Regions from separate parts of the Paenibacillus sp. FSL R5-0527 genome, predicted to be linked through region 3. Evidence: riboswitches for the same ligand, from Rfam matches in the RefSeq annotation. Region 3 holds a riboswitch; each other region holds the start of a gene.
What was found. Region 3 has a riboswitch for cyclic di-GMP ahead of NYE69_RS25485 (methyl-accepting chemotaxis protein). Riboswitches for the same ligand answer to the same signal wherever they lie in the genome.
Positions count from the first base shown of each region.

Region 1 (6,299 bases), 5.3 Mb from region 3:
TGATAAGCGCATCATGAAATGACGTTCATACCGAAAGAAGTTAGCGCCGATATTTTGATCAAATCACCATTTCATTTGACGAATGGCACAGAATTCACCAACATTTACGGAAATTTAATGTCCGCTATGTACGCGGGGCGGTAACACAGGAAGTATGCGTTATCATTGGGTGGCATGTGAATCTATAAATCAGGCTCATAACCCCCGAAAGCCAACTCCCCCCAATTTTCGATGCCAACTTCAATTTTAGAAATCTTAACCTCTTCCTGGGTTTCAGCAAAAACAACGGCTCCCCCTGCCTGCTACCAGGACAAGGGGAGCCGAAGCACCCGGAAATATTGCTACTTGGTTAGTCGTCTGCGGCTTAACCATACACCGAGAACGATCAGTCCGAGACCCGTCAAATAGTACGGATAACGGCTTCCTTCACCGGTCTTCGGAAGCATGGACACCGGCTTCTCCGATGCCGGAGTTTGCGGCTTCGGCTTCTCCGGTTTCGGCTCGCCGCGTGGAATATCCTCTTCTCCGATATCAACGGTAGGCGTTTCCGAATCATCCGTCGAAGGCGTTTGAGGTGTTGCCGGTTCGCCTCTCGGGATATCTTCATCCGGCACTTCTACTTCGCCGGTCGGCGGCGTCTCCGGATTTGACGGAGTCGAAGGATCGCCCGGCGTTACCGGAGTCGATGGACGGTCCGGTCTCGTTGGGTTCCCGGGATTCCCCGGATCGGACGGATCGGATGGATCGGATGGATCGGACGGATCGGACGGATTCGACGGCTCGCCAGGTTTAACGGGTACCTTGCTGTTCGTTACGGTCATTTTCAGCACATTGCCTTGGCTCGTAATACTGGAGTCGATCGTTACGTTCCAAGTTGCCTGATCGATCTTATATCCTTCCGGAGCGGCTAACTCCTCCAAAATATAATCGTCATACAACAGTTTCGTAAACAGGGCTTTGCCTTCCGCATCCGTAGTTATTACAATCGGCGTCCGTTTGCCCGCTGCATCGTAAAGCGCGAACTTCGCTCCCGCCAGCGGCTTCGTGTTGTCGTCGCGGTCCACCTTCGTCACTTCCAGGCTGCCCGTCACGCCGCCGCCCGAACCTGAACCGGAGGAAGTGCGGACAATGACCTCTTCCGTCGTTTCCCTAAGCTCGGTCTTCAGCTGATCTCCTTCGAGGGCCACCTTATTTTGCACAGCTTCTTTATCTCCAGCGGCAATGAACGACTGGTATTCCAAAATATAAGCCGTGGAGATGGCGTCCGTGAACTTTAATTCAAACGTCTCTTGATCCCCGTCAAGCCTTGTGATGGTTAACGTGTAGTCTTTCCCTTTGGTCAATTCTTCCGCTTTGACCGCTTCACCGTTTGCATTGACCTTGGCTTTGTAGAGGCGGAACGAATCCTCGATCAAAACCTGATTCGCGCTTGGATAGTCAATAATTTTGGCGTTGGAAATATGTGACTGGCCTTCATTGATGCGAATCGTCCAATCGATTTTATTTCCATTTTGGGCGCCTTTCTTCGTCACGTACTCGCCGCCGTGCGGAATCGTCACGCTGGCGTTCCATATCGCCGCTTTATCGCTGCCGTTCCACAGCTCAGCGGTATTATCCATCGTCTTGACAATCAACGTGCCCTGCAGCGATGTTTTGAACTCGATCCAGTAGGCGGATACGATCTTGTTCTTAAATTGAACGGTCAGTTTGTTTCCGTTTGCTTCGGACGGTTCCGTTACCTCGTATTGAGCAGCCGGAACTTCAGCGCCCTTCTTAACGCCATTGCGTCCCCCCGTCAGCTCCATCGCATACACCTTTACCGAATTCGGAACAAACTTCTGCTCCTGCTTCAGAACATCCGTTACGATGGCTTTGTCAAGCGGATCGAGATTGTAGTTCATCTTGATGTTCCACGTGATCTCTTTGTTGACAGGATCGTAGCTGCCGTCTTTACCGCCATTGTTTTTCGTATAATCGTCGGAGGAGAAGGCGGCTTCCCGTTGGATCGGCCCTTTCTTCTCGCCGTCCTCGGTCCACGTCATGACAGCTCTGTTCTTAAAATCGAACTTTCGCTCCTTCAGCCAGCCGATGTTAAACTTCGTTTCATACTCGATCGTATACGTGGTGTCAATGGTCTTCAGGAACTTGATGACAAAGCCGCTGCGTACATTGTCGTACTCGACCTTATAATCGCTTTTAGGAACGAGCTTCCCATCCGCTTTTACGATCATGGAATCCGGAACGAATTCAAGACCGCCCTGCGGGAACGTATCCGTAATGACTACATCCTGCATGCTGTACTTGCCGCCGTCCGGCCTTTTATCGCCGTTGACCGTAATCAGCCATTTCGCCGTTTTCCCGGCAAAATCGATGTTCTGTACGCCTTTCACCAGAGCGCGGCTTCCTTGGGCCGGGGTGGTCACTTCCTTGGACGCATCACCCGACACGACTTCGTTCTTCACCTGCTTCCCCTCGGCGATCGTCCGGTCGACCGGCTTCGTCTGATAAACGATCGTATAAGGCGAATCGATATCCTTATTGAATTGAAGGCTGAATCCGTTCTTTCCCGCCGGTTCGGCGGTGTATTCGCCCTTTGCAACCAGATCTTTATCAGCCTTCGAATCCCCGTTGTACACCTTCAGCGAATCGGCAATCCATGTATGAATTTCACTGAATTCGTCCGTGATGACCGCTTTCTCTTTTGGAATCTTCTTTTCATTGAAATTGTACTTCACAGTCCAAGTGATGATTCCGGTGCTGTTATCCACGCTAAACGATTTATCCAAAAATTGGCCGCGGTTTACCGTTACCGTAGCGGTCGATTTGGCATCTTCCGTTCCGTCGCCGGACAGGACAGCGGTGTTTTCAAAGCGCGACTGCTCGCCGGTAAGCTTCGTCGAAAAGCGAATCTCATAAGCCTTGCTGATCGTCTCATCCTGGAACGCAAGCTCCAGTTTCGCCCCGCCGTTCGTTTCGACCTTATATTTGCCGGCATCTACCTTGTCGCCAAGGGCCGCCGATCCGTCACCGTTAACTTGCAAACGGTAAACCTCCACAGAGTCGGCAATAAGCTCCAAACCTTCAGGCAGTGCGTCGGTGAGCACCGCGTGCTTGATTTTTTCCAGCGACTTGTTAACTTGAACCGTCCAATCGATCCGATCTTTGCCAATCGCTTTCCCTTGCTTTTCGATCAGCTTTCCGCCCTTCGGCTTCAGATTCACGATAGCGGTCTGCACTCCGCTTTTTACTGGAATGGCAATAACGACTTCCGTACTGCCTTTAAGGACTTCTTTCTTAAATTCCGTACGAATTTCCAGCTTGCCGGCGATGTTGGAATGACTCTCCACGTAATCATTGAAGGTCATCACAACTTTCCCGTTCAAATCGACCGTAAACCGGCCAACTTTCCCTTGATCGGCAAGAAGCGGGGCATCAATATCCGTAAAAATTTCAAACTGCCGCGGCAGCTCGAAGCTGAATGTATCCCCATTCTTGTAGCCGTGTCCGTTTGGAAGCTCCCACTCATAGCTGAGGTTGACGGCCGCGCCGACGTCCAAACTGCTGTCGGGATTATACACCGCATCAATCACGGTACCGTTTAAATCGGTTAACACGACTTTGGTTAAAATACTCTCCGCACTGGCGACTGGCCTGGCGACTGGCGCCGGCCGGTCATATACGCTATCCGTCACGGATTCTTGCGCGCTGCCCGTCGATTCCTGCACGCCGGCCGCTGCGTTCGCCGTCCAAACGGATGCGCCGTACAGCGTCTGCATCAGCAACAGCAATGCCACAACGATTCCACAAACCTTTTTCCTCATAATCTCTCCCTCTGTCTCTACATCACCCTCATTATATTCGGTTCCGATCCGCCTTCCGTGCGCAATTCGGGCCATGCATCCATCGGACAACATGTCGATAGGGTAATTTTCAGTCCATCACCTCCGCTGATCTTTATTGGCGCACGATTAATTGTGCCTGTATTTTCTTCAGAACCAAATGGGCTTCCGCCATTATATATGCCAATACTATACAATTTCTCAACAACGCCAAATAAGCCTTGGACATATCGTCCAAAGCCTATGTTTATTTCGTAAAAATCAATAGTATTTAGCCGGGGAATAACGCGAGGCGTCTTTAATCATGTTGACCCCGGTCTCACTGCTCTTCCAGCCCGCATCGACAGTTGTATCAATGGTTACCCATTGTCCATTCAAATAAACTTCATTCCAAGCGTGGTAAACATCAACGTATTCCGAAGTTCCCATAACAAGCTTGGCCGGAATTCCGATACTCCGCAACATGGAAGCGAACAAGGAGGCATAGTCGTAACACATCCCTTTCCGCCCTGCCAACGTACGGTTGCTATCGGGAAGGTAGTCCGTCAATTCGCTGGCTGCCAGAGTATGATCGTACCGGATCGTCCCGACAATATATTCATAAATAGCGTGCACTTTCTTCTCGTCGGACGGAGCGGATTGGGCAAGCTTCTTCGCAAGCTGGGCTGCCTGATCCCTTTCGCTCCAATCGACATTTTGCACAGAGTTCAAAAACACTTTGCTGTCATCCGCCAGTTGAAGTGTAACGGCCGCTTCCTGAACGATTTTGTATTTGGTACCGCTGACTTGTTCCAGAACGGTAACCTTATATTCACCATTGCCCATCTGGAGCGGAAATACTTCCTGCCGCTTGTCCGGCGAAAGGACATAGGTATATTTGTCACTACCTTTTGCGATCATGAGCTTCGTTTTGGCCCCGGCTTCCGCATCATAACGAATGACGACGGCGCCACGGTCCAACTGCTCCAAACCCAACCAATCTTCGGACGGGGCAGCTTGTACATCCGGAGCCCACATCAATAACGCAAAAAGCCCTACAATAGCGAACACAATGTTGCGCATACTGCAAACTCCCTTCGGCGGCCAGGCTGCCATTGACGTTTCGTCAAGAAGGCCCTGTGGCTTTGCGTCCCTGTCTTTCGACAAGTTTGCTATTTTCGTAATAGAGTTTCACAGATACTGATACATCTTCTCCAAAAAAACAAAAAAGCATCTTCGTTCGGTAGCTGGCTGCCATTGACGTCCGTCAAGAAGGCCCTGTAGCTTTGCGTCCTTGTCTTTCGACAAGTTTGCCGTTATCGTGATCAACTTTTGTGAATCTATCATATCAAATATATGGAATACCATCAAGAGAAAATTTGGAATTTTGTCGAACTATCATTCTTCCCCCGAACTCACTCGAACTCACCCGAAAAAATAGGACCCCACCAAAAAAATAGCACCTATTCATCCGGTGATCACATTCGATAGAATAAAAATGTACTATAATGTTAGTATTTTCCTAACCGTGCATGGGATAGGAGAATCCACTATTAATTAAGGGAGGGTATTTATGAAGCAAAAAGTTTTCAGTTTGTTCCTGGCGCTAGTTATGATGGCCAGCGTCGGCCTGCTATCAACTTCGCCGGTTCGGGCCGCTGAAGGAGCGGGAACGACCACTATCACCTCTATGGATTATTTTTCAGCGTCGGACGGACCTGTCATCACAAAATCAGGGGTTGGACAAGCCAGTTACGGATTTGTGATGCCTAAATTCAATGGAGGCTCCGCCACCTGGAATGATGTGGTCCAAGACTTGGGCGTCAATGTGAAGGTGGGCGGCAGTTGGGTCGATATTGACAGTGCCGGCAGCTTTGTCTACAACCAAAACTGGGGCCACTGGAGCGACAGCGGCTTTAACGGTTATTGGTTCACGCTTTCCGCGACAACCGAAATTCAACTGTACTCCAAAGCGAATGGGGTTACGCTGGATTACACTCTTGTGTTTCAAAACATCAACAAAACCACCATTACGGCGATGACGCCTACACAAGGGCCGCAAATTACGGCGGATACTACGGGCGGCGCCGGCTTTACCTATCCGGTTTTCAACAATGATCCGGCGATCCCCTTTGCAGCTGTGGCCGATGATTTGAAAGTGTACGTTAAACCCGTCAACAGCAGCGAATGGATCGATATTGACAATAATGCGGCCAGCGGCTGGATCTATGATAAAAACTTCGGCCATTTCACCGATGGAGGCGGCGGCTACTGGTTTAACGTCACGGAGTCGATCAACGTCAAACTGGAATCGAAAACCTCTTTGGTTAACGTTGTTTATACCATCATCTTTAATGAACCCGTAAGAAACTCATATGTCATTGCTCCCTATGATGGAACGACCTTCACGGCCAATGAGAGCGGTGCGATAGGGTTGCCGCTGCCTAAGATTGACGGAAGCGCGCCAGTAGCCGATGAGCT
Region 1 covers NZ_JBBOYI010000001.1:445,625-451,923, forward strand. Annotated here, with positions in the region: gene NYE69_RS02045 (collagen binding domain-containing protein) at 342-3,821, opposite strand; gene NYE69_RS02050 (transglutaminase-like domain-containing protein) at 4,101-4,901, opposite strand; cyclic di-GMP riboswitch class I at 4,915-5,002, opposite strand; cyclic di-GMP riboswitch class I at 5,058-5,143, opposite strand; gene NYE69_RS02055 (glycoside hydrolase family 16 protein) at 5,392-6,299, shown strand, end outside.
Region 1: it holds a riboswitch for cyclic di-GMP, as region 3 does, so the genes downstream of both, NYE69_RS02050 (transglutaminase-like domain-containing protein) here and NYE69_RS25485 (methyl-accepting chemotaxis protein) in region 3, are expected to answer to the same signal.

Region 2 (6,299 bases), 3.4 Mb from region 3:
TCGGAAATCTGGATCAACGCGGCCAGTACCGTACCCAGCACAAAATTGAATTTGTACTGCATCCGGCTTTTTATGCTCGTACGGATCAGCAGCCGGTACAGGTTCAGCCAAGACGTCGGCTTCGCGCCGGCGGACCGGGCCGGGCCGGCAGTGACCTTCGAGAATCGTCCGCCGCTGCCGCTAATGTCATCGTTCATTTCGTGTGTGCCGTCTATACCGCTCATAGGCTTCTGTCCGCTCATAGGCTTCTGTCCGCTCTTAAGCTTCTGCCCGCTCTTAGGCTTCCGCCCGTTCTTTGGCTTCTGCCCTTTCTCGGGCTTTTGCCCTCTATCAGGCTTTTGCCCGTTCTCAGCGCCAGGCCCCTTCCTCTCGTTCATCCGCCCTGCACCTCCACTTTCCGCCGCAGCAGCCGGGTTGCCAGCAAGCAGCAAGCAGTCATCAGGACGCACCAAAGCAGCGTTCCCCATAAGGCGGAGCCGCTTCCGTTTCCAAGATAAATCGTTGTGGGAACATAGAGCAGGTAAGGGTAAGGCGATAGCCAGGCGAGGTTTTCCAGCGGTCCGGGCAGCCATTCCAGCGGGATGAAAAATCCGGCAAGCAAATTGATCAGCGCGCTATTGGCCCAATAGAGCCAGGACGATTCCATCGTCCACAAGGCGCTTACGCCGATCAAATAATTGATGCAGATCGACAGATAGGAGGCCCCGAGCAACCCTAACACGGTGTACAACACGGCGGTCCATTGATTTGGAATTTGCAATGAAAAAATGAAGAAATACAGGAGATAAATCGGGATGGATTTGAAAATGAACTGGTAGGCGATCTGTCCCCATTCCCTGGCCATCGTATGGCTGAACAGATGGACGGGACGCATCAGATCAAGCGCGATTTGCCCGGTCCTGACGGATTGGGGGATGCCGAGCCCGTTCGTGATGAAGCTGGTGATCCAGAGACACGCCTGGGTGAAGGCGATATAATTCACCATTCCCTGCGTTCCGTACTCTCCCAGCGGGTGGTCCTTCCCCAACCCGATCCAGATGCACGCATACATAAATCCAAACATCGCGCTCGCGAGGTTGTGCACCATATGGGCTCCGCGGTACTGCAAATTGCGGGCATAGGCTTTGGAAGCCAGCGTGAAATAAAGCATCCGGTTAAACACCTCCGATAAGCTTATTTAGAGGGGGTTTACCCCCTCATAGACGGGCAGACCCGTCCACTTCAGTCAAGGCGATTTTGCAAGAAGGATACTATCATACCTTAATATTCCAAGAGTGGCAAGAGAAATTTTGCGCACCCGGCTTACCAGGAAATGGATTGCATGTTTTATGGAATCGTGATACGATGTTTTTTGTGAAAAAAGCGGCTACGATAAACGGCAAACCTGTCGAAAGGCAGCGACGCAAAGCTAAAGGGCCTTCCCGCAAGGATGGCAGCCAGCTACCGAACAGAAGGCTTTTTTGTTTTTTTATATGTATATAATTAAGCAGGCTCAACCTAGAAAACAGGTATTCGACAGTCGGCTGCTGGAGCGAACCAAACGCGGTCTTCAAAATAGCGGTAATTTATGTGCTTATTATCCGGAGCCGGGCATGTTCATACCCATTAGCGGCATCTTTGGTTCTTATTCGCTTGTGAAGGGTCCAGAACGCGGGCGTTTCCTTGCGACTGAAGACAATAGCGGCATAAATCGTCTCTATTTCTCTCAAATTGACGGATATCGCCGGAATAGCGGCATTTTTTGCCCTTATGTTTTGCGCTTTTCGCAGGAGTTTCTCATGATCGTTTGGTCAAGCGACGTTTTGGGTTTTTGCGCTATAAATTAGGTAACACCACTTAATCCAAATGAACGGGTTTGGGCATTCGCAAGCGGAATGTGCTTCCCCGCCCCACTTCCGAAGTTACGCTAATCGTCCCTCCATGGTCTGTTGCAATTTTTTTGACGACATAAAGGCCCACGCCGCTGCCCTTAATTTGACGGGAACCCGAATGGCCGGCTCGATAAAATTTATCGAACAGCCGCGCATGCATCTCCGCGGGAATTCCTATTCCGTAATCCGTAACCTCGATGATATAATAGCCTGCTTCTTCCGCGATTCGGATGAGTACTGATGGTTTGCCGGGAGAATATTTAATCGCATTGCTGATTAAATTGTCAAAGACTTGAGACATTCTAAACCGGTCCGCGTAGATAAAAACGTCTTCAACCTCGGAGTCTACCTCGATAAGATGCGATGATTTCAAATTCCACCGTTCGGTCACTTCATGAATGAGTTCAATCAGCGGTACATAAGTTTTATGATAGTTATACCCTCCCGATTCCAGCCGCTCACTGTCCAAAACATCCTCAAGCAGATGGGACAACCGGTTTCCTTCCGCAAAAATGATTTCCATGTAACGCCGCCTGTTCTCCGCGGAAATATCGTACTGCATCAACATTTCCACATAGCCCAGCAGCGTCGTCAGAGGTGTCCTTAATTCGTGGGAGACCACGCTGATCATTTCGCGTCTCTGCGGATCGGCCGCCTCTTCTTCGCCGCATTCCCGAAATACCAATAAATACCCGTAACACGCCGTTTGCGCGGTATCCAATACCGGGCTTACATAAAACGAGAACAAACGCCTAGGTCCTTGGACATATAGAAACTTCCCCTGCCTTCCGTTCACATCTCCTTTTCGAAACGCTTGTATGGTCTTGGTAAGCTTATGGTCCTCCTGCGGAACGTTCGCATCCATCGCTTTGGTAAAAGCCGTAATATCCTGCCCCGTCATCTCTTCCAAGCCGAACAAATCTTTGAGCCTGCGGTTCATAAACACGATCGTCCCCCTAGTGTCGCATTTAAGGATACCTTCCTGAAATGACTCCAAGTAGTACGTATCGATGTCCTGTTGTTCCTCAGCCATGTTTTCTCTCATTCGCCAACCGCTTGTCCGGTTTTACCGCCTGGCCGGCACCTCATGGTTTTGCTCTTCCCCCTTTCCCTCCTTCGCCATCCAAGGATCGGCATAACGGATCATGTCGCTGTCTTCGATTTTTCGGCCGATTTGCAGTTCGATCAACTCCAGATCGCTGTACGCCAACAGCGCATGTTTCATGCCGGGCTCAACGACAACAACGCTTCCCGCCTCTACGGGAAACGTTTGGCCGTCAATGCACGCTTCGCCCGCGCCGGCAATCACGATCCAGATTTCTTTGCGCCGCCCATGTTCATGATAACCGATAAAACGGCCTGCGGAAATCACGGCCCGGTTGGTCAACGATTCCGTTTCGCCCGCGTGTCTTGCGATCAACACCGTCTTCCGGCCCCACCCGGTTTCTTTAAAACGGGGGGTGATTTCGACTTGAGCCACTAGATCTTTAATGCCGGCCGACGCTTCCCGGTCGGTGACCAGAATACCGTCCGGTCCCGCGGCCACGACAATGTTGGGCACTCTCCATACGCCCACGGGGATATCCAGCTCATTGACAATCCGGGTGCCGGATGAATCCGGACAGACATAACCGCTCCCGCTGACCTGCTGCTCCATTTCTTCCGAAAGCGAATTCCATGTGCCGATATCCTTCCAGCGGCCTTGATAAGGAACGGCTACAATGCGCTTCGTTCGTTCCACCACCTCGATGTCGAAGCTTTGGCGCGGAAGCAGCTTATACATGCCGAGCAGCTCATCGTAATCCGCCGGCAGGCCCCTTTGCCTAAGCGCATCAAGCAGAAATCCAAGCCGAAACACGAACACTCCGCAGTTCCATAAGGCGCCCTCGTCAATCAACGTTTGGGCCCTAGCCGCGGAAGGCTTCTCCACAAACGCTCGCACCCGCAAGCTTCCGTCCGCTTCGGCCGGCTGCTGCGTGACAATATAACCGAATTTATCCGCAGGCGCGTCGGGAGCCACGCCCAAAAGCGCCAGATCGGCGCCAGCGCCCGCCAACACGCCGGGCAGTTTGCCCAAGGCTTGAAAAAAGGAATCCTCCGCATAACCATCGACCGGCATAACCCCCACGATTTCGTCCGGATCGCAGCCTTCCTTGCTGTGCAAGTAGGCGGAGGCCAAACTGATGGCCGGAAAGGTGTCCCTGCGCTCCGGTTCCTCGAGAATCGGCGCCAGATCGCCAACCTGCCCTTGAATCAGCTCCCTTTGTCCGAGGCCGGCCGAGAACAACAACGCCTCCCCTAGCCCCGCGCCGGAAAGCTGGCGGCAAACCCGCTGCAGCATGCTTTCCGCTTTCCCCTCATGCCGCAGCACGGGCAAAAACTGCTTCGGGCGGTTCGTGTTCGACAAAGGCCATAGCCGTTTCCCCGCACCGCCTGACAATAAAATTAGACGCATTTTTTCTCCCACCTTTAAATTGATGATTGTCACATTATTTCAAATATTAATCATTTTTGTAATTTTGTATATTGCAAATATTAATTTTTCCTTTATTATTTCATAGAATAGGAGGGTGACTTATGAATGAGTACCAAAGTACTACTTGTTGATGATGAGAAAAATCTAACCGACATGATCGCTCTCTTCCTTGAAGAGAACGGGTACCGGGTGAATAGCTTCTATCATTCCCGGGAAGCGATGCAAATGCTGAAGCAGGATGAGCCCGATGTGATCATCATCGACTTGATGCTGCCCGGGATGGACGGCAACGAGCTGGTCCGGGCGCTTCACGCCCATACTTCCGCACCGGTTCTGATGATTTCGGCCAACACCCTGCTTGATGAACGGATTCGCGCGCTCGAAAACGGGGCGGACGACTTTCTGTGCAAGCCGTTCAGCCTAAAGGAGCTGGACGCCAGAATCAAAGCGCTGCTCAGAAGATCGCAGGCCGCCCGCGAATCGCCAGGCGCCTCGCCCGTTACGGCCAAAAAGGGCGAAATCGCCGTAAACGAGTACAGACGCTGCTTATTTGTAAACGGCGAAGAGATCGAAGTGACGAATATTGAATTTGAAATTATGAAGCAGTTGGCCAGCTCCCCCGGCAAGGTCTTCACCCGCAACGAACTGCTCGACCGGATTAAGGGCAGCGATCGCGCCTACTTGGACCGCACCATCGATGTGCATATTTCCAGCTTGCGCAAAAAAATCGAACCCGACCCGAAAAATCCCCGTCACATTGTGACCGTATGGGGGGCCGGGTACAAGTACGCTTTATAAGGCTTTACTAAAAAACCGCCTTTGGCCTTGTTTATAGTCCTTATGGAGGAACAACCCGCCCAGTGCAAAAATACATACCGCACCAACCGACAGGCATAACACTAGCAAGACGATTCCAATCTGATAGAAGCGGCGGAGAATCACGACGATCCTGCCGCTTCCGCTCCCGCTCGTGATGAACCCGGTCGTTACCCCGTTAACGGCGATGCGCGCCCGTTGCTTCTCTCCGCTTAGTTCAAGCTCCCACAGTGGATGGGGCGATTCGCTCTCATTGATCAGCACCTGCTCATGCCGCGGATTGTGGAGCGTGAACCTGCGGCTCATCGCATCTACGCGCTGAACCGTCACCTCGGGCGGATGCGGCGGAGAGGTGAAAAAGGGTTCGCTGCCGTCCCCTTCAAAAAGAATGAATTGATCGAGCAGAATCATGTCCTTATACGGAATGACCGAATAATTTTTCATCCGGAAAAATCCTTTGTCACGGCGATCCCCCTTCGCCAGCACTTGAATCCGCATCCCCGCCGCCCCTTCGGGCGCGGTAAAAATCTGCTCATAATGGTTCCACTTGTTTTTGTAGCTCTCTTCGACTTCATCAACGTAAGAAGTGGCAAGCACTTCATCTTGATCGTTAAAAAACACCACTTTCAAATGCCGGCCGGGAGCATTCTCCGATACAGCGTCAAAGCTTACCAGGTACTCCCCATTCGCTTCTGCGGGCATCAAGCCGGATTCATAGGTATACCAGGCGCAGGAAGCGCTGGGAGAATAGCGGATTTCCAGCTGGTCCGCCGCTGTTTTCAGCTCCGAGCGGCCCAGCGGGAGACGGACGCACGCTTCTTCCGCATGCACCGGCGCATCCGACGGCACATTGGACGGAGCATCGGACGGCGCATTGGTCGGCACATTGGACGGAGCATTGGACGGAGCGTTGGACGACGCATTGGAAGGCGCATCCGCCACAGCGGGCACCGCTTGGCCGGATGCTTGCTTCGGCGCCTGAAAATCCGCCGGCGAACTTAGCGACGGAACCGAACTGTCGAAAACGATCGACAGCGTGTAAGTTCCTTTAGCCAAATGCAAATTCCGGATTTCATGGCGCCGGTAATCCGCCAGGACCGCGGGCAAGCGAAGCAGCTTTTTGGTGAAGGTTTCCC
Region 2 covers NZ_JBBOYI010000001.1:2,295,041-2,301,339, reverse strand. Annotated here, with positions in the region: gene NYE69_RS10095 (ABC transporter permease) at 1-62, opposite strand, end outside; gene NYE69_RS10090 (ABC transporter permease) at 374-1,150, opposite strand; cyclic di-GMP riboswitch class I at 1,368-1,448, shown strand; gene NYE69_RS10085 (hypothetical protein) at 1,461-1,826, shown strand; gene NYE69_RS10080 (ATP-binding protein) at 1,837-2,904, opposite strand; gene NYE69_RS10075 (sugar phosphate nucleotidyltransferase) at 2,938-4,326, opposite strand; gene NYE69_RS10070 (response regulator transcription factor) at 4,453-5,145, shown strand; gene NYE69_RS10065 (hypothetical protein) at 5,140-6,299, opposite strand, start outside.
Region 2: it holds a riboswitch for cyclic di-GMP, as region 3 does, so the genes downstream of both, NYE69_RS10085 (hypothetical protein) here and NYE69_RS25485 (methyl-accepting chemotaxis protein) in region 3, are expected to answer to the same signal.

Region 3 (6,299 bases):
CGAAAAAAATCATGGCCAAAGCCTGGGACAACCGGTACGGCGTCGGTTTGGCGATCGAGCTGCTGGAAGCTTTGCATGGGGAAAAACTGCCCAACGTGTTGTACTGCGGAGCCAATGTGCAGGAGGAACTGGGTACGCGGGGAGCGCGCACGGCGGCCAATTTGATCCAGCCGGACATCTTCTTTGCGCTGGACGTCAGCGCGGCAAACGATATGACCGGCGACAAACGGGCCTTCGGCAAGCTGGGCGAAGGCGCTTTGCTGCGGGTGTACGACCCGACGATGCTGACGCATCGGGGGCTGGTCGAGTATATCCGGGACACGGCCGATACGCACCGCATCAAATACCAATATTTTGTATCCACAGGCGGAACCGACGCCGGTCCGGTTCATTTGAGCGGCATCGGCGTGCCTTCGGGCGTGATCGGCATCTGCTCGCGTTATATCCACACCTCGTCGTCCATCATCCATACCGACGACTACGCGGCCGCCAAGGAGCTGCTGATCCGGCTCGTCAAAGGACTCGACCGCACAACGCTGGCTACCATTCTGGAGCGGAGCTGACCAAACGGCGGGTGCGCTGCTTAATTAACGCCTGGATGGCAAGCTAACTCCTTGTTTAGCTTGACCGTCCGGCGGTTTTATTTTCGCTTAAGCAAGCCCGGTGAGCTCTCACGCTGGCCACAACTAATCTAACGGTTGCCACAACCGCTATTCGCTTAAAAAACGTTGATTTCAAATTGTAACGGTTGCCATAGCGCTTATTTCACTGAAATCCGGCTCATTTTGCTTAGTTTCAGGCAAATAACGCTTCTCACAACCGTTAAAATTTTGAACAGGGCTTTTTTCGTCAAATAGCCGCTATTACAACCGTTAGATTTTCTGCGAACCCAATTTTGCTTCGAACACCTAAGCCTTTCCAGGAAAACTGAACCCAGCCGTATGCGATAGGTCAGCCATCAATACCTTGAATCTAAAATGGGATATATAGTACATCCTTCCTATTCGACCTATATTTTCCCTTCTTTTTCTAGAACCAAAGTCATCCTCTTATAGTCCCCTATTATTGAAAATTTTTTGAATTTGCCGAAAATTTTATGAAATATCAGGACCCGCCTTCCGATATAAGTAGTATATTCCTAATCTGTGGGAGCGCCGCGACTTCACTCTCCCATCATTCACAACCAAATACAAGGAATAGGATGTAAATCGCAAACCTGGCCGAAAGGCAGGGACGCAAAGCCACGGATCTAAAATTCTTAACGGAATCATGACCGCCGGGATGCCAACCTTATGCCGAATCATGGCTTGTTGGCCGCCGGACTTTCTTCGCGAAAGTCTTTTTTTGGTTTCAATTAGGGCTTGGGGCCAGGTTAAAACGTCGCGGCGAAGCTTCGGACAAGGAAGGAGGGGACCTGCTTCTAAAAAGTTAAAACGGCGAAAAACGGAAAACGGCAGCTGCTAAGGGTATTAGAGTGACAGCAAAGGAGTAAGTAACTTGAAATTATCACATTTCGGTAAAGGCTTAGCCCGCAAGTTGTTGTTGCTGGTTGCCGGACCGCTTGCGGTGCTGGCGATCGTGCTCGTTCTGATCTTCTATCTGCTTGGACTGATGAACGGCTGGGCCGCCGCGCTGATGATCGTCCTGTTTGCCTTGATCGGCGCGGGGGAGGCCGTGCTGATTGCCGGGCTGCTCGACAAATCGTTCCAAAAAATGGCCGAGCGGACCAAAGCCATGACGGAAGGCGATTTAGCCTTCGACGGCGACGTCCAGGTGATGGACGAATTCAGCGAACTGGCCGGCCACCTGAAGCTGATCGGCGCCCAATTAAGGGAAGCGGCCGGGCATATGCAGGACATGTCGGCCAAGGTAGCCGATACGTCGCGGGACTTGACGGGCAATATGGAGTTTTGCAACGACCTCGTTGTAGGGGTCACGGAATCGATCAAAATGATTTCCGAAGGTAGTGAGCAGCTCGTCGAAAGTGCACGGAACAACCATTTGATGCTTGAAGAAGTCGGAAAAGGCATGGAGCACATCGCCCTGTCAGCGCAAGGTGTGGCGGAGGAAGCGACCGAGGCCGCGGCTCAGGCGAATGCGGGCAACGAAGGCATCGACCGCCTGGTTGACCAAATGAGCAAAATTTACGAAACCACGGTCGCTTCGTCGCAAACCGTAAACCAACTCGGCGAGCGGACGGAAGAAATCGACAAGGTCACTCTGCTGATCTCGGAAATTTCCAGTCAAATCAATTTGCTGGCATTAAACGCGGCTATCGAGGCCGCAAGAGCGGGCGAATACGGCAAAGGGTTCGCAGTGGTCGCGGGCGAAATCCGCAAGCTTGCCGAGCAATCGGCGGCATCGGCCAAGGATATCGCCGAGATGGCCGGCCATATCCGCACAGGCTCCGATCAATCGATCGAAGCGATGAAACGGGTCATGACCGAGGTCGAGACCGGAAGCGTCCTCGTTACCTCCGCCGGCGATTCGTTCCAGCAAATCGTGCATTTGGCCGAGCAGGTGTCCACCCGGGTTCAGGAAGTTTCCGCGGTGACGCAGCAGATCAGCGCAAGCACGGAACAAATCATGGACTCCGTAAGACAGACGCTCGAGATTACCGAGGTCAATCTGGCCGGGACCAAGGAGATCATGGCTTGCTCGGAAGAACAGTTGACCGCCATGGAAGAAACGCTCGAATCTTCCAAGCAGCTTGAGACGGAAGCCGAAAAACTGAAGTCCCTATTAAACAGATACTCAATCTAGCAAGCGAGGAGGATGGACATGGAACGATTAGCTTTGCTGTTTGAAGCGCTGGAACGCCTGACCGGCGTGGCCGATATCGCCTATCACGAAATCAGGGAAGGCCGCTTGAACCCGGTGTTGAAAACGAAAACGGATCACCTTGGCGTGGAGCGGTGGAAAAGCGTACATGCGCAAAATCCGGTCTATATCGAACATGACCGCCTGCTTCGCGAACTGATGGCCCATCCCCAAACGGCGGCAGTGGTTCAGGACGTCAAAAACGATCCCAGATCGGCCGATGAGTTTTTTCTGTTCGGGATCGACAGCATCATGGTTATTCCCGTCATGCACGACGGCGCGGTTCAGGGTATTGTCGTTGTCGCCTCGATAGGCAAGCTGCATTTTTTCTCCGCCGAGGAGATCGAACGTGCGGAAGCACTGGTGAACGAATACAGAGATGCGTTTCAACACTAGGATAAGGAGATATCCGGAATATGAACATAGCCGAAGCCATACTCAAGTATTTGAAGGAAACCGGAGTGGATTGTATTTTTGGGATTCCGGCAGGAATCATCGGTCCGATTTACGATGCGTTGATCGATGTCGATATGAAGCCGATCATTACGAAAAATGAAGCTGGAGCGGCTTATATGGCGGCGAGATATGCCAGCACCTCCGGGAAGCTGGCCGTTTGCGCCGGCGCCGGGGCGGTAGGCGTAGCGAACATGATGAACGGGATCGCCGACGCCATGCGGGCCAAAGCTCCGCTGCTCGTGATTACCGGCTACGTAAACCGATGGCAGATCGGCAAAGGTGCCATCCAGGAGATGGACGCCCAGCATATCGTCAGACCGATCACCAAATACAGCAACACGGTCATGAACGAAGCGGAAGTCATGGCCGAGCTGGACAAGGCGGTAAGGATCGCCCTTACACCTCCTTTCGGGCCAGTACATATTTCCGTGCCGATCGATGTGCAGCGGATGGAAGCGCCCCCCAGCCTTCCCGCCGCCCCGGATCCCGCGCTGCTTCAGCGGATTCCGTTCGATCCGGCGGAGTTGGACCGGGCGGCCGCCCTGCTGAACGAAGCAGAGCATGGTCTCATCATGGTCGGACGCGGCGGGCGGGCCGCAGCCGAAGAGATTATGCGCCTTAGCGAGCGGCTGCAGTGGCCCATCATTACGACGCCGTCGGCAAAAGGAATCATCCCCGCCGACTTCCCCCTTAACCTGGGGAATTACGGGTTTTCCAGCACCGACGCGGCGTTTGAATACGTCAACGCTTCCCCGGCTTCGTGCCTGCTCATCTTGGGAACAAGCCTTGGGGAAGCCTCTACCTGCAATTTCAACGAAGCGCTTGTGGCCGGACGCAAAGTGATCCATATCGACCGCGACGGCAAAGAGCCGGGGAAGGTCTTCAAAACGGACGCGGCGGTGGTCGCCGATCTCCAGGACGCGGTCCCCTATCTTCTCCGGCAGGCTCAGCCTGCGCCAGGAGCTTTCAAAAAGCCGCTGCCGCTTAACGAACCTTATGAACTCAATCATACCGGCTTGTCGCTGCGGCTGTTTTTGGAGAAGCTGTCCAAGGTCATGCCGCGGGATACGCGTTATGTGTGCGATATCGGGGAATTCACCAACTTCGTGCTGAAGTATCTGGAAGTCCCCGCGGGCGGAGACTTTGAAATCAATCTAAACTACGGAGCGATGGGCTCGGCGATGGCCGGCGGACCGGGACTCTATCTGGCCGATTCAAGCCGTCCGGTCGCGGTGATCGCCGGCGACGGTTCGTTTTTCATGAACGGTTCCGAAGTGCTTACGGCCAAGGAGTACAAGCTGCCTATCACCTATATCATCATCAATAACGCTATGCTTTCCTATGTCGAACGCGGGCAAAAATTTCTGTACAACCGCACGATGCCGGACTATAAGCAGGAGCGGATATCCATCGCCGACATGATGCGGACGGCCGGAATCCGGACGATGTCCGTGGACCGGCTGGAGGATATGGACGAAATCCCGGGATTCGTCCGGGAAATGGCAGGCCCTTGCCTGATCGAGGTGAATACCGATGGCAGCGAGCCGGCGCCGATTCTCGATCGTCTGAAGGCGCTGAAAAAGTAATTTTTTTAATTTTTAACTATCAACGATTACAGGAGGAACCACATCCAATGGGAAGCTTTAATATTAAAATCGATCAATCCGCCAAAGTATTTCACGCCGATGTAGAAGGAACCTTTTCGCCCGAAGACGGACAAGCGTCCATCGAGGCTTATAGCAAAGCGATTTCAACCATTTCCGTACCGGAGTATGAAATCGACATCGACTGCACCAAACTGAACGTCTCCGCGCCGGATTCACTGCCGCTTCTGGAAGGATGCTTTGCCCTCTACAAAAAAGACGGCTTCAAAAAAGTGACGCTGCGCATTGTCAAAAACCCGATTCTGAAAATGCAGCTTTCGCGCGTGGCCCGAACCGTTAAGCTGGACAGCTACGAAATCATCGAAGTGTAAGGAGAGATGGCTATGAGAGGCGTGCAAATTCGCGAGATTGCCATGTACCATCCGGCAAATGAAGTGGATAACGAATACTACATCAACTATTTTGCGGAAAAAGGGACGGATGTGACCGGTCTCGTAACCGCGCTCGGGCGTAACAAGCGTTTTATCATCGACAACCCGGAAGAAAATACGCTGACGATGGCGGCGGAAGCCTCAAAGCTGGTGCTGAAGAAAAGCGGTCTTGAGGCCAAGGATGTAGACCTGATTATTTTTACATCGCAAACACCGGAGTATCTGCTCCCCAGCAATGCGCTGAAGCTGCACCATGCACTGGGCGGCGACCTCTCTACAGCCTGTTTTGATATCAACGCCAACTGCGCGGGCATGCTCGTGGCGATCGAGCAAGCCTGCCGGTATATGACGGCCAACCCGCGGGTAGAGCGGGCGCTTGTCGTCGGGGCGGATTATTTGTCGATTCACAGTCCGGAGCAGCCCGTCTATTACTCCAACTTTGCCGAGTCGGCGGTTGCCGTCATTTTGGAGCAGGCGGAAGGAACCCGCGGGCTGATCGACTCCGTTTATCAAACCGATACGTCCGTGATCGACAACTCCCTGTTCCCGGCCCACGGTTTGTCCAATTTGTACCGCGAGGAGTTTACGGCCAAAGACGCGCAGGTGCAGTTTACGCCGTTTGACGATTCGGTTTGCGCGGAATCCGCGGTGAACTCCATCCGCATTTTGCTCGAACGCAACAATCTGAACAAGGAGCAAATCGGCGGCTTCCTGTTCTCCCAGTTTACCATCGGCAATATTAAACGGGTTACCGAAGGCCTGGGGATCGATCAAGACAAAGTCGTCTACATCGGCGACCGATTCGGATACACCGCTTCGACCAGCCCGCTGCTCGCCCTTCACGAGGCCGTGCAAGCCGGTAAAGTACAGCGCGGCGATTACCTCGTCTTCTGGACGGTTGGCGCCGGTTGGCAAAATGTCAGTCTGCTGATGCAATATTAAGAAGAGGTGACATTGCGGGTTGTTGCATTCTATGTTATGCATATTC
Region 3 covers NZ_JBBOYI010000001.1:5,725,710-5,732,008, forward strand. Annotated here, with positions in the region: gene NYE69_RS25480 (M42 family metallopeptidase) at 1-563, shown strand, start outside; cyclic di-GMP riboswitch class I at 1,200-1,289, shown strand; gene NYE69_RS25485 (methyl-accepting chemotaxis protein) at 1,498-2,763, shown strand; gene NYE69_RS25490 (GAF domain-containing protein) at 2,782-3,216, shown strand; gene NYE69_RS25495 (thiamine pyrophosphate-binding protein) at 3,237-4,862, shown strand; gene NYE69_RS25500 (hypothetical protein) at 4,910-5,251, shown strand; gene NYE69_RS25505 (ketoacyl-ACP synthase III) at 5,264-6,253, shown strand.